Regions from separate parts of the Streptomyces callyspongiae genome, predicted to be linked through region 3. Evidence: riboswitches for the same ligand, from Rfam matches in the RefSeq annotation. Region 3 holds a riboswitch; each other region holds the start of a gene.

Region 1 (3,199 bases), on a different contig from region 3:
GCCGCACGGACGAGGAACGGAAGACGTCATGGGCTGGACGGCACGGAGGATCCCCGGGCAGGGCGGTCGCACCGCGGTGGTGACCGGGGCCAACAGCGGTCTGGGCTATGTCACCGCCCGCGAGCTGGCGCGGCGGGGCTGCCGCGTGGTGCTGGGATGCCGGAGCCGGGGCCGCGGCGAGCAGGCGCTGGCCCGGCTGCTGTCCGAGGTGCCGGAGGCCGATGCGGAACTGCGGCAGCTCGACCTCGCCGATCTGAAGAGCGTCCGGGCGTTCGCGGCGGCACTCCCGGACGAGCCGCTGCACCTGCTGGTGAACAACGCGGGCCTCATGGCGGTCCCGCATGCGAGGACCGCCGACGGCTTCGAGATGCAGTTCGGCGTCAATCACCTCGGCCACTTCGCCCTGACGGGCCTGCTCATGGACCGGCTGCTGGCGGCGGAGGGCGCGCGGGTGGTGACCGTCTCCAGCCTCATGCACGTCCTGGGCAACGTCGACCTGCGCGATCCGCACTGCGAGCGCCGGTACCGGCGCTGGATGGCGTACGGCCGCTCCAAGACGGCCAATCTGCTCTTCACGCACGAGTTGGCGCGCCGCGTCAACGGCCGGGACCTGATCGCCGCAGCGGCCCACCCCGGGTACTCGGCGACCGAACTGCAGACGAAGGGGCCGCGCCTGGCCGGTGACCGCGTCGGGGAGCGGTTCATGCGCCTGGCGAACGCGGCGGTCGGCTCCCCCGCCGAGCTGGGCGCCGCCGCCACCCTGTACGCGGCGACGTCGGAGGAGGTCGTGCCCGACAGTTTCACCGGGCCGAGGGTCCTGGGGTTGCGCGGTGGGCCGGGCCGGTCGTGGCGTGCTCCGTGGACGCGGGACGACTCCACGGCGGAACGGCTGTGGGGTCTCTCCGAGGACCTGACCGGGGTGCGCTTCGACGCCCTCGGCTGACGCGACGGCACCCGAGCCCCGTTTCACGCCAACGCGCGCCAGTTGCCACCTTTGTGGAGTGGAAGCGACGAAAAGACAGAAGGCACCTTTTGCCCGTCTGGCCCGTTTTGCATCACTCCGCACCCGTAGATACGGGTTTGCCATTGGGGGCGTGACGCGAATAACACCGCGGTCACGATACGGAGTCATTCGCGCCCGCCCTTTCGATGGGCCCTTCTCAACATCCCTGGTCACGCGCCCACTTCGCGCCACAAGAGGGAAGATCGACACAACCGAGCGAAAACGGAACGGAGCGGACCGTCGCGTCGAGAGCCCGTGAAGCCTTTGTGACGATCTTCCGCGCTGTCCGTTTTCTTGCCGTCGGCGAAACCGATGTGCTTTGGTTCCCACGCCGTCGCGCTGAGCGGCGGACCTGAACCGGGACGCCGAGTCCTGCCGCCCGGTGCAGGTGCCACCCGTGACCCATGAACGGCAGGAGTGGGGGACCCAGGTAAGTGCCGCGCCGGGAGTCCGTGTGCCCGGAACGGCTAGGGGTGAAGTCGCAGTGAGCGCGCCGCTCGTGGCGCTCGCGCAGGCGACCGGGCAACTCCAGCCCGAACCCGACAGCTCACCTCGCAGGCGTCGGAGAGGACCATCAGCATGTCTGCACGTGGACGTCATCGTCGCCCCAAGACCCAGCGCTTCGCCCGCCGCGCCACCGCTCTCGCCCTGACCGCGGGCGGCGCCGGCATCGCCCTCCCCCTCGCCACCGCGGGCGGGGCCCAGGCAGCTTCCGTCGACACCTGGGACAAGGTCGCGGAGTGCGAGTCCAGCGGCGACTGGAGCATCAACACCGGCAACGGCTTCTTCGGTGGCCTGCAGTTCACCCAGTCCAGCTGGGAGGCCGCGGGCGGTACCGCGTACGCGCCGCGCGCCGACCTGGCCACCAAGGACCAGCAGATAGCCGCGGCCGAGAAGCTGCTGGCGCAGCAGGGGCCGGGCGCCTGGCCCGTCTGCGGCCCGCAGGCCGGCCTGCAGCAGAACAGCGGCGCCCCGGATGTCGACCCGGACGGCAGCGGCGACGCGGCCTCGGCCGCCCCGCAGTCCGAGGACACCGCCCGATCCGCCCCGAAGAAGGCCTCCCGCTCCGAGGACTCGCGGAAGATCGCCCCCTCGAGCTACACCGTGGTCAGCGGCGACACGCTCTTCCAGATCGCTCGCTCCCACGACGTCGACGGTGGCTGGCACACCGTGTACGAGGACAACCGCGAGGTCATCGGCGGCAACCCCGACCTCATCTTCCCCGGCCAGGAGTTCACGCTGAACGCCGCCGAATCCGGCAAGGGCGACTCGGGCAAGACCGGGAAGAGCACGTCGGAGAGCTCCGCGAAGAAGACCGCCGACACGAAGGCCGGGAGCAAGGACTCCGGCAACGAGGCGTCGGAGAGCAAGGCCGGATCCACCGAGACCGAGACCACCTCCGCCGACTCGGCGGCCAGCGGCTTCTCCGCACCGGTCGACGCCCCCACCAGCACCCCGTACCACCAGGCGGGCAGCAGCTGGTCCAGCGGCTACCACACCGGTGTGGACTTCGCCGCCGCCACCGGCACCACGGTCAAGGCCGCCGCCAACGGCACGGTCGTCTCCGCCGGCTGGGGCGGTGCCTACGGCAACCAGATCGTCATCCAGCACGACGACGGCCGCTACAGCCAGTACGGCCACCTCTCCTCGCTGTCGGTCTCGGCCGGTCAGCGGGTCGAGGCCGGCCAGGCCATAGGCGCCGTCGGCACCACCGGCAACAGCACCGGCCCGCACCTGCACTTCGAGGTGCGCACCGGCCCGGACTACGGCTCGGACATCGACCCGGTCGAGTACCTGCGGGCGAACGGCGTCACCCTCTGACCCGACCGCCCCGCGCATCGCACGCCGCCCGGCTCCCCGTGAAGGGGACGCCGGGCGGTGTCGTTTCCGGCCACTCCCCCACCACGCAACCGGCGCCCGCTCCCTTCCGTGGCGGCCGACGCCTCCGTCCGGACCACCCCTCTCAACCCTGAAAGGCCCGGGTGCGTCGGAGAAGGAGAGCCGAGACGTCCGCGCCTCCCCTCGTCCCGTACCGGTCGCGTCACGATCGGCGCGCCCCGCTGTCTCTGGCTGGAATGCATGGTGTGGGATGGGGAGCCGCAGACCGAGATCACACGACAGGGGGAGTTCGTGGCTTCACACGGCCAGACACTACGAAGGGCCGCCCGGGCCGTCGCCCAGGGCGAGAACCCGCGC
Region 2 (3,199 bases), on a different contig from region 3:
CGGTACCGGGAGACAGGTAGAGCTCGGCCGCTATCTCCTTGATCGGAGCTCCGTCAGCCGTCAATCGCAGCACCTCCCTCTCCCGCTCGCTCAGCGGACGACCGGTGCGCCGCGCCCTCAGGAGCGACGGGTCGATCGTGTGACAGCCCGCCACGATCCCCCGGATCGCATGGATCAGATGGTTCAGTCGCGCATGACTCGGGATCACGCTGAACGCGCCGCCCGCAGCACGTCTCATCACCTCCCTGGACGGACGTGAGGTGATGACGGCAACTCCGCAGCCGGGCACGGCGACGCGGAGTTCATCGGCAAGCCGGATCTCGTTCCCGGCGGGCTCGCAAACCCCCAGAACCGCAACCGACGGTTTGGTGCGCCGCACCGCAGGAATGATCTGGCGGCTGTCGTCGAGCGTTTCCACGACTTCGAAACCCCGTACCTGCGCGAGTGCTCCCGAAAGGGTCTCCGCGATGAGGCGTCGATCGTCGGCCACAATGATACGAATTGTCACTGCTCGGTCTCCCCGCGAAGACCCCGGCCGTTCCCGACGCATCGAGGCAACCGAAATCCAGGCATGTGAATGCGAACGTACACTGGCCCGTACCGTCGAAACGCCGCGGAGAGTCACCTCTCCGACCCCCAGTGCCGGCACACAAGTTCAAGAGGAAGCAGACTTCACTCGGTAATTTCTGCCACCTTCCATCCTTGGTTCTCCCCCTGCCGGCCACCCCGAACAGGGTGCCTCCATGGACGGCGACCACTCCGCCCATGGCGATCGTAGCGTTACAGATCGACCGCGAAGCGGTCAACGCACCTTCACGCCCCGGGCCACCCGAGACGTCGACATATGCCCGTTCGTGCCCGTTTTCACATCGAGAATTTGAGAGCAGGCACCCCCGCGCCACACACGTTCGTCACACGGCGGACGCCTCGGTGTCGGATCGACGCGGCGTCAGGACCGCCAGTGGCGCGTCGCATTCGGTCTGCGCCCACCCGGGTGACGTCCCGCCGAGCGCCCCCTGTTGCCGACACGCCGCACCCACCAGCGCGAACGCCTGGCGCCACAGGTGCGACACCAACTCCGCACCCCGAATGTCGGTTTTTGAACACTCCGGTCCGATGTGCTTACGGTCGCATCGCTCGTCACCTGACGGGCACCGCGACCGTCACGCCGAATCCTGCCGGCGGTCGCGGCAACTCCGTCGCGTGAGCGCCGTAGGCAGGAGCGGGGGACCCAGGTAGGCCGCCGCACCCGAAGGAGGGAGCGGCTCGGGGCGTATCCGCCCGCGGCAGCGGACGGACGGGCACTCTCCGGCCCGAGCCCGACAGCTCACCTCGCAGGCGTCGGTGAGGAGACATCATGCTGTTCACTGGCAAGTATCGCGCTCGTCTCTCCAGTACGCGTGCCCGCATCGCCACTCTGGCCGGAACGGCGGGTGCCGCGTTCGCCCTCCCCCTGATCTCGGCATCGAACGCCAGAGCGGCTTCCGTGGACACCTGGGAGCAGGTCGCCCAGTGCGAGTCGAGCGGCAACTGGGGAATCAACACGGGCAACGGCTACTACGGCGGCCTCCAGTTCTCCCAGTCCAGCTGGGAAGCGGCCGGCGGCACCCGGTACGCCTCGCGTGCCGACCTGGCGACCAAGAACCAGCAGATCAGTGTGGCCGAGGAGCTCCTGGAGATGCAGGGGCCGGGTGCCTGGCCGATCTGCGGCAGCCAGGGCGGTCTGACCTCCACCGCACCGTCCGCCGACGTGGCGCCGGAGCCCGCTCCCCAGCCGCCCGCCCCCCAGGAGACGGCCCCGCAACCGGCGCCGCCGCAACCGTCCGCTCCCCAGCAGAACACCCAGGGGCCCGCGTCGTCCGGCACGGCCTACACCGTGCGCTCCGGCGACACCCTCAGCGGAATCGCCGCGGCCCACGGCACCACTTGGCAGCAGATCTACCGCGACAACCGCTCCGTCGTGGGGGGCGACCCGGACCTGATCCTGCCCGGGCAGCAACTCGTGATCAGGTGACCGCCGCGCGCGGACCCCGCCCGCGCCCTACCCGAACTCCCGCTTGAGCTCGGCCCAGCGGGTCCGCTGGGCCGGGCCGAGGCGTCCCCGCAGCTCCGCCAGCTTCAGCAGCGCGGCCTCTGCGCCGGAGGCCAGCGCTTGCGCCTCGGCCGCGTAGTGGTCGTCGAGCAGCTGCTCCAGCTCCTCGTCGTTCATGACTCCGGAGAGACGTCCGGCCAACCGGTTGGTGTCGCGGTAGGACCCCTGGAGCAGGAAGGGTGGCTCCGTACGGAACTCCTGCGCCTCTCCCGCCGACGCGATGTAGGCGGCGTTCACGCGCAGCACGGTGTCCCGCACCCGCAACAGGTTGCGCAGCACCGCGACGACGCGCTGCCGCTCCTCCGGGCCGTAGGGGTGGACGAGACGGTCGGCGGTCGCGCCCGGGTCGCCCTCGGCCATCCCGACCAGCAGGTCCAGGTCCTCCCGCTCCCGGTCGGCCAGCGGCGCCAGCACCGGGTGTGCGGTCAGGGCGTTCTCGACGTGGCTCAGTGCGAACAGGTCCTCCCTTCCTCCCAGCACGTCTCCGAGGTTCCACACGTCCGCCCGGTTCGCCAGCATGTCCGGGATACGGAAGCGGCCGCCCGACTCGGTGAACGGATTGCCCGCCATGCACACGGCGAACCGTTTGCCCCGCAGGTCGTAGGCGCGGTCGGCGCCCTCGATCCGCCGCTGCGCATCGCACAGCGGGATGAACTTCTGGAGCAGTTCCGGCGAGGTGTGCTGGATGTCGTCCAGATGGAGCAGCACGTTGTCCCCGAGGCGCAGCGCGAGGTCGATCTTCTCCAGCTCGCGCCGCGCCGCCGCGTCGGGTGCCGCCGCCGGGTCGAGCGAGGTGGTGCGACGGCCGAGCGCCGGCCCGTCCACCGTCACGAAGAGCATGCCGAGTTGCGCCGCGACGTACTCCATCAGCGTGGTCTTGCCGTAGCCGGGCGGGGACAACAGCAGCAGCATGCCCTGCCCCGCGGCCCCGCCGTCCGCTCCCGCCGTGCCGATCTGGCGGGCCAGCGCGTCCCCGACGAGCGGCAGGTACACCTCGTCGATCAGCCGGTTCCGTACGAATCCGGGCTGCACGCGGGGGCGGAACCGGTCGAGGCCCAGCCGGTCGCGGGCCGAGGCCAGGACCGCCTCGCGCCGCTCGGTCCAGGC
Region 3 (3,199 bases):
GCCGCGCGGCGCCGCCCGCTCGGGCTCCCTGGGCGGCCCGCCGGAACTGGACCGCACCGCGGCGGCCGAGGCACGGGCGATGCTGGAGGCGGGACGCACCGGCACCTTCGAGGTCGGGGCAGAGGGCAGCCGGTGCGGCGAGCCGGTCAGGCTCCTGGTGGAGTCCAGCGTCGAGCCGCCCCGGATGCTGGTGTTCGGCGCGGTCGACTTCGCCGCCGCACTGGTGCGGACGGGCCGGTTCCTCGGCCATCACGTCACGGTCTGCGACGCCCGGCCGGTGTTCGCCACGACGGAACGCTTCCCGGAGGCCCACGAGGTCGTCGTCGGCTGGCCGCACGACTACCTGGACCGGACTGCCGTCGACGAGCGCACCGTGGTGTGCGTCCTCACCCACGATCCGAAGTTCGACGTGCCGTTGCTGGAGCGTGCGCTCCGGCTGCCCGTGGCGTACGTCGGAGCGATGGGGTCGCGCCGCACCCATGCCGACCGTCTCGCGCGGTTGCGGGAGGCAGGGTTGACGGAGGCCGAACTCGCCCGTCTGCACTCGCCGATCGGGCTCGACCTGGGGGCACGGACGCCGGAGGAGGTGGCGCTGTCCATCGCGGCGGAGGTGGTGGCGTCGCGCCGCGGCGGATCCGGCCGGCCGCTGACCGGCGGCCGCATGCCCCTTCACCACGACGGTGACGCGGGCGGCTCGTCCGCCCTGCCGGACTGAATCGCGCCGGCCGGTGTGCCGGTGTGCCGACGGCCGGGAGGACGCCTGCGAGGGCGCCCGGGAACGACTCGGGCCGCTTCCCCGCCGGGACGGGGAAGCGGCCTGAGCCCGGTGTCGTCTGCGGCGTCCGCTCAGTAGGGGCCGTTGACGTTGTCGATCGATCCGTAGCGGTCCGCCGCGTAGTTGCAGGCGGCCACGATGTTGGCGACCGGGTCGTACTGGTCCCAGGCCGTGCCGTCGACGTGGTAGGCGTCGAAGGTCGGCTTGATGACCTGCAGCAGCCCGATGGAGGGCGTACCGTTCTGGGCGTTGATGTCCCAGTTGTTGATGGCGCTCGGGTCACCGCTGGACTCGCGCATGATGTTGCGGTGGATGCCCTCGTAGGTACCCGGGATGCCGTTCTCCTGCATGATGGACAGCGCCTCGCGGATCCAGCCGTCCAGGTTGTCCGGGTAGGAGGCCTGGTCGGCGCTCGCCGTGGAGGCGGAGGACTGCTCGTCCCCGCCCTGCTTCTTCGGGGCCGGCGCGGCCTCGAGGGTCAGTTCCTGGCCGGGGAAGATCAGGTCGGGGTTGTCGCCGACCGTTTCCTTGTTGGCCTTGTAGAGGCTCTGCCAGCCGCCGTCGACCTCGTGGGCCTCGGCGATCCGGAAGAGGGTGTCGCCGCTGGCGACGGTGTAGGTCTCCGCGGCCTGCTGCTCGGCCTTGGCGGAGGTCTTCACGGTGCCGGCCGCAGCGGCGTGCTGGGCGCCCTGCGGGGCGGCCTGCGCGGTGCCCGCAGCGGCGAGGGGCGCGGCGAGCGCCCCGCCTGCCACAAGCACGGCGGAAAGGCGGGAAAGCTGACGGGAGTTGATCTGGATACGCGGGCGACGGTGGCGTCCACGGGACATGGGCGTGATTCCTCTCTTACGCCTGCGAGGTGAGCTGTCGGATTCGGGCGAGAAGAAGTGCCCGGCCAATTCCCGTCCCGCGTGGGCGTGACGAGGCATGGCTTCACCCCAAGCCGGACCGCAGTGCGGTACGGCGCTTACCTGGTTCCCCCGCTCCTGCCGCTGTTGATTGCTGCGCTTTCCGCCACCGGCCGGCAGGATTCGGCGTTCCGGGTGCGGAGCTCCCGCCATGTCGTGCGGAAGCGAGCACATAGGAACACAGCCGAATTGACGGAGACAAGCGGCGGGAATGCCCTGTTTCGCCTTTCCGATCTTCCGGCGGGGGAACTTGTGGACGCTATGCAACGGCGTCTTTTCCGAGCGTGAGAGGGGCTCTGTGCTTCCGATTCCTAAGCGGTCTGCGTGCAAAGGGAATTGAGAATCAAGGTGGCGCGGGTCTCCTCGGTTCCCGAAGAAGCGGTACCGGGTCGTGTGAGTCCAGCCACAGGGCCGCAGTGTGCGTCGTATGTCCGATTATTTCCGCGTGTTGGTGTCCGGTGGTACGTCGGATGCCGGGCGCGACCACCGAGGGCCGGCATGTCCGCCCTGCGGCCTTTGGTTGATTTTCGGTGTGCGAGTCCGCGCGCGCCTGATCCGGATCGCTCGCGCCGGGTGAGCGGACGGTCGCCCAGTGCTGCGGCCGGGTGTCCCGAGACAGTCCTCTGTTCCGGTGCCGGGCCGTGGCAGTGGCCGTGCGCCGGTGTCCGGGAGCACGATGGAAGGGCACGCACGAATTCGGAGGTGCATCGTCATGGCCAGGTTCATGGACGTCCACGAAGGGATGAAGGGGATCACCGCCGACCAGCTCAGGGAAGCCCACCAGGCGGACCTGGCGATCGAGGGTGAGGAGAACGTGCACTTCGAGCGGGCCTGGGCCGACCCCGACGCCGGAGTCGTCTACTGCCTGTCCGAGGCACCCTCCCGCGAGGCGGTGCAGCGCGTCCACGAGCGCACCGGCCACCCCGCCGCACAGATCCACGAGGTGCCGCTGTCCGTCTGAGCGGCCGCACCGCCCCTCGCACGGCATCGCCCCGCCGCGGCCCACCGGCCGCGACGGGGCGATCGGACGTCGCCGTCCTGGCTCAGAACAGCGAGTACAGCAGCACGTTCGGCGACCCGGTGCGGGGGTCGCCCACCACACCGGCCGTCCCGTTGTCCACCACGGCGTCCCGCACCTGCGCAGGCCCCGCGGAGGGGTGCTGCGACAGATACAGCGCTGCGGCGCCTGTGACGTGCGGGGTCGCCATCGAGGTGCCGCTGAGCGTGTCGCTCCCGCCGTCGTTCCACGCCGAGACGATGTCCACGCCCGGTGCGAACAGGTCGACGCACGTCCCGTAGTTGGAGAACGAGGCGCGCTGGTCCTCCCGGTCGGTGGCGCCGACGGTGATCGCCGCCGGCACCCGCGCCGGGCTGGAGTCGCAGGCGTCCTGCGGCCAACCGAGGATGTTGCCGTTGCCGGCGGCGATCGCGTACGTCACGCCCGAGTCGATGGACCGCTCGACGGCGTCGTCGAGGACTCCGTCGACACCCCCACCGAGACTCATGTTCGCCACCGCCG
Region 4 (3,199 bases), on a different contig from region 3:
GCGGGTCTCGGTGACCGCGGACCGGGCCAAGACCAGGAACCTCGCCCGGGACTCCCGGGCGAGCTACCACGTCTCCACGGCGGACGGCTGGGCCTGGACGGTGGCGGAGGGCGACGCGGAGCTGTCGGAGATGGCGGCGGATCCGTACGACCGGACGGTGGAGGAGCTGGTCGACCTCTACCGGGCGATCTCGGGGGAGCACGCCGATTGGAGCGAGTACCGGGCGGCGATGGTCGACCAGCGCCGCCGGGTGGTGCGTCTGCACGTGCGCCATGCCTACGGGCAGCTGCGGCGCTGAACGGGGAGGTGCCGCCTGCCGGGTGACGGGGCGGCGGGTGCCCGCTCTGCCGCGGGTCCCTGCCGCGTTGCCGGAGGAGACCGGCGGCCCTGGTGTCGGGGGGTATGCACCAGGGCCGCCGGAGTCCGGGAAGGAGGGGACGTACCGTCCCCGGTGACCGCCGCCCCGTCCCTTCCGGAGACGAGCGCTGCCGTGGGGGAGGACGACGCGGTCCCGTCCGGCGACGGGACGGCGGTCGCGTCCTCGTGGCGGGACGCGATGTGGGGGGTGGAGTGTGCCGGACGGGACGGGGGCACCCGTCCGGCTGTCGTGGGGGGCCATGCGGCCCGTCAGATGCCGAGGCCCTTGCTCCGCAGCCAGGCCAGCGGGTCGATCGGGTCGCCGCCGCCCGGCCTGACCTCCAGGTGCAGGTGGGGTCCGGTGGTGTTGCCGGTGGCCCCGACGTTCCCGATGACGTCCTTGGTGGTGACCTGCGTACCGACGGAGACGTTCATCGACGACAGGTGGCAGTACCAGACCTCGGTGCCGTCCTCGAGTTCGAGCACGATCCGGTAGCCGTAACTGCCCGCCCAGCCGGCTTCCTTGACGGTTCCGGCATGGACGGCGGACACGGGGGTGCCGGTGGGGGCGGCGAAGTCCTGGCCGGTGTGGTCGGCCGTCCACATGCTCCCGGCGGCTCCGAAGCCGGAGGTGAGGGTGTAGGAGGTGACCGGTGCCGTGTAGCTGGCGGCCAGACGTGCCAGCCGCTCCTGCTCGGCCTTGCGCGCGGCTTCCTCGGCAGCCTTCCGCTTGCGTTCCTCCTCCGCCTTGCGCGCCGCCTCCGCCTTGTCCGCGGCGGCCTGGGACGCCTGCTGCGCGGCGGCGTTCTCGGCCTCCTCGCGGGCGGTGGCGTCGGCCGCGCTCTGCTGCTGTGCGGCCTGCTCCAGGATGCGGGCCCGCAGCGCGTCGCCCGCATCGGTGTCCGTGGTGGTGTCCGCGCCGGTGTCGGGGGCGACCGCGGTGACGGACGTCAGCGGCGCCGGGGACGCGACCGTGGCGGTGCCGTTCTCGTCGCCGCCGTCCGGGACGAGGCCGGCGAGACGGTCGGGCAGCTCGCCGGCGACGGACCCGGCGAGGGAGTCGAGGTCGGGCACGGACATGGCCGCGGGCCGCTCCTTCGCTCCCGCCATGCCGCCCGCTCCGACCGCGGCGATCATGCCGACCCCCAGCACCGCTCCGCTGCGGGCCATGCCGCCGCGCTGCTTCGCCACGCGGTGCCGGCCGCGCACCGGGCGCACGGACTCGGCGGTCGGATTCCACTCGCCGTAGGACCCGTCGTCCTCGGGGCCGTAGGCCCAGTCGGACGCGTCCGCGGCGTTGCCCTCGGCGTAGGGAGGCAGTCCCGTCAGTGTGTCGTCGGAGCCGCCGGTGCTGCCGCCGGTCGGGACGACCTGCGGGAAGGACGTGGTGGGGCCGGTGTGGCCGTACAGGCGCGCGGGCCCGTAGGCCTCGGGTGCTCCGCCGGCCTCGGGGGCGAATCTGGTGGACGCCACGAGGGCGCTCTCCTTTCCTTCCTTCGCGCCTACCGGGTTAGCTGACGGGTTCGGAGCAGGAAGGTCTCCTACGTCGGGCCCCGGCTGGGGCCGTTCGATTCACCCCGGAGTTGGTGGTTCCCCGGCTCCCTCGATGCTTCATCCGCACGATGCGTCCGCGCGGTGAAACACGTGAAGGATTAGGCGACAGTGCACGGAGCCGCCTGGTGTGACGGCAGTGACGACCGCGCTGCGTTATCGAACGTTAATAGACCTGGCTCGGCGATTCCAAGCCCGTCCGTCGATTTTGCCGATGCTTTGACGGGGACGCTTGACTCATCGGACGCCATTACGGACACGCCGACACCTGGCGTCAGCGTGCCGGCTCCGAGGGTGATCACAGATCCGTCACGTCGTGCACCCATGAGGAGGCGTCACTTCCGCCCGTGCGGCGCCTCGCGCACCGGGCGGTCCGGCCGGGTCGGTGGCACGGCCGTGCGTCACAGGATGCGCACGCGCTCCCAGGCCGGGCCGCCCGACGCCGCCCCGGAATCCGGCAGTTGGGCGGTGGACGTCTCGCCGCCGCGGCCCGGGGACGCCCCGCCGCTCCCGGCAGCGCGGTCCGACCGGCTCCCCTCTCCGTACCCCCAGCCGTCGGGACGGCCCTCGCCGCCGCCGTCGCCGTACCCGGAGACGTGCGGCTGGGTGCCCGACTGCACGACGGCGGAGAGGTGGCGTGCGGGCCGCCCGTACGCACCGGAGACGTCCCGCGTCCCGGTCTCCTGCGCGGGCACCGCCTCCGCGAAGGAGCCGAAGGCCCCCGGCGCGACGCCGTACGGATGGGGCGCACGATCCTCAGCGGGCCACCGGCCCACCTCGGCCATGCCCGATGCGCCACTGTCGCCCCGGAGTCCGCCGGGAACGGCCCGGCCCGCACGCGCCCACTCGCGCACCAACGACTCGTAGATCGGCGTGGGCGCAGTCCCCTCGGCAGGCGGCGGCGACGGACGGGAAACCGTTTCCCCCGACCACGGCACCGGCGACCACTGCGTGAGCATCACAGCCATGCCGGGACCAACGAGCCACCCCGCCACCGGGTCACCCGCCCGGATCAGCCTGCTCACCCGCACGGGGGCGCCGGGCGGCGGTTCACCCGTCCATCCCGCCGAACCGGGCAGTCCCACGGCCCGGGCAGCACCGTTGCGGCACCGGAGGCCACGAAAAGCGGAACCCGGAACACTGCCACCGACAACGGCCGACGACAGGCGAAACCTGTCGCCGCGGGTTCGACTCGGAAGCGGACTCGGGGCGTCCTTCGAGTACGTCCACGGCGCGACGGCGCGCCACGCCCCGAATGTTTGGAGGTCGTTCATGCGTGCGCATTCCACGG

What was found. A riboswitch is a leader RNA that binds a small molecule or an ion and turns the genes downstream of it on or off. The one in region 3 is predicted to bind cyclic di-AMP.
Region 1: another riboswitch for cyclic di-AMP. It lies ahead of ACL06G_RS09470 (peptidoglycan DD-metalloendopeptidase family protein); the one in region 3 lies ahead of ACL06G_RS14130 (transglycosylase SLT domain-containing protein).
Region 2: another riboswitch for cyclic di-AMP. It lies ahead of ACL06G_RS04680 (LysM peptidoglycan-binding domain-containing protein); the one in region 3 lies ahead of ACL06G_RS14130 (transglycosylase SLT domain-containing protein).
Region 4: another riboswitch for cyclic di-AMP. It lies ahead of ACL06G_RS18300 (M23 family metallopeptidase); the one in region 3 lies ahead of ACL06G_RS14130 (transglycosylase SLT domain-containing protein).

What each region holds. Positions count from the first base shown of each region.
Region 1 is NZ_JBJZOM010000008.1:9,805-13,003, forward strand. It holds gene ACL06G_RS09465 (oxidoreductase) at 29-943, shown strand; cyclic di-AMP (ydaO/yuaA leader) riboswitch at 1,387-1,579, shown strand; gene ACL06G_RS09470 (peptidoglycan DD-metalloendopeptidase family protein) at 1,583-2,824, shown strand; gene ACL06G_RS09475 (SPFH domain-containing protein) at 3,083-3,199, shown strand, end outside.
Region 2 is NZ_JBJZOM010000004.1:86,746-89,944, forward strand. It holds gene ACL06G_RS04675 (response regulator transcription factor) at 1-508, opposite strand, end outside; cyclic di-AMP (ydaO/yuaA leader) riboswitch at 1,199-1,356, shown strand; gene ACL06G_RS04680 (LysM peptidoglycan-binding domain-containing protein) at 1,358-2,014, shown strand; gene ACL06G_RS04685 (DNA repair ATPase) at 2,042-3,199, opposite strand, start outside.
Region 3 is NZ_JBJZOM010000012.1:135,623-138,821, reverse strand. It holds gene ACL06G_RS14135 (XdhC family protein) at 1-715, shown strand, start outside; gene ACL06G_RS14130 (transglycosylase SLT domain-containing protein) at 847-1,602, opposite strand; cyclic di-AMP (ydaO/yuaA leader) riboswitch at 1,607-1,789, opposite strand; gene ACL06G_RS14125 (SCO4226 family nickel-binding protein) at 2,393-2,641, shown strand; gene ACL06G_RS14120 (S8 family peptidase) at 2,724-3,199, opposite strand, start outside.
Region 4 is NZ_JBJZOM010000019.1:77,845-81,043, reverse strand. It holds gene ACL06G_RS18305 (PPOX class F420-dependent oxidoreductase) at 1-298, shown strand, start outside; gene ACL06G_RS18300 (M23 family metallopeptidase) at 628-1,830, opposite strand; cyclic di-AMP (ydaO/yuaA leader) riboswitch at 1,843-2,000, opposite strand; gene ACL06G_RS18295 (hypothetical protein) at 2,310-2,876, opposite strand; gene ACL06G_RS18290 (hypothetical protein) at 3,181-3,199, shown strand, end outside.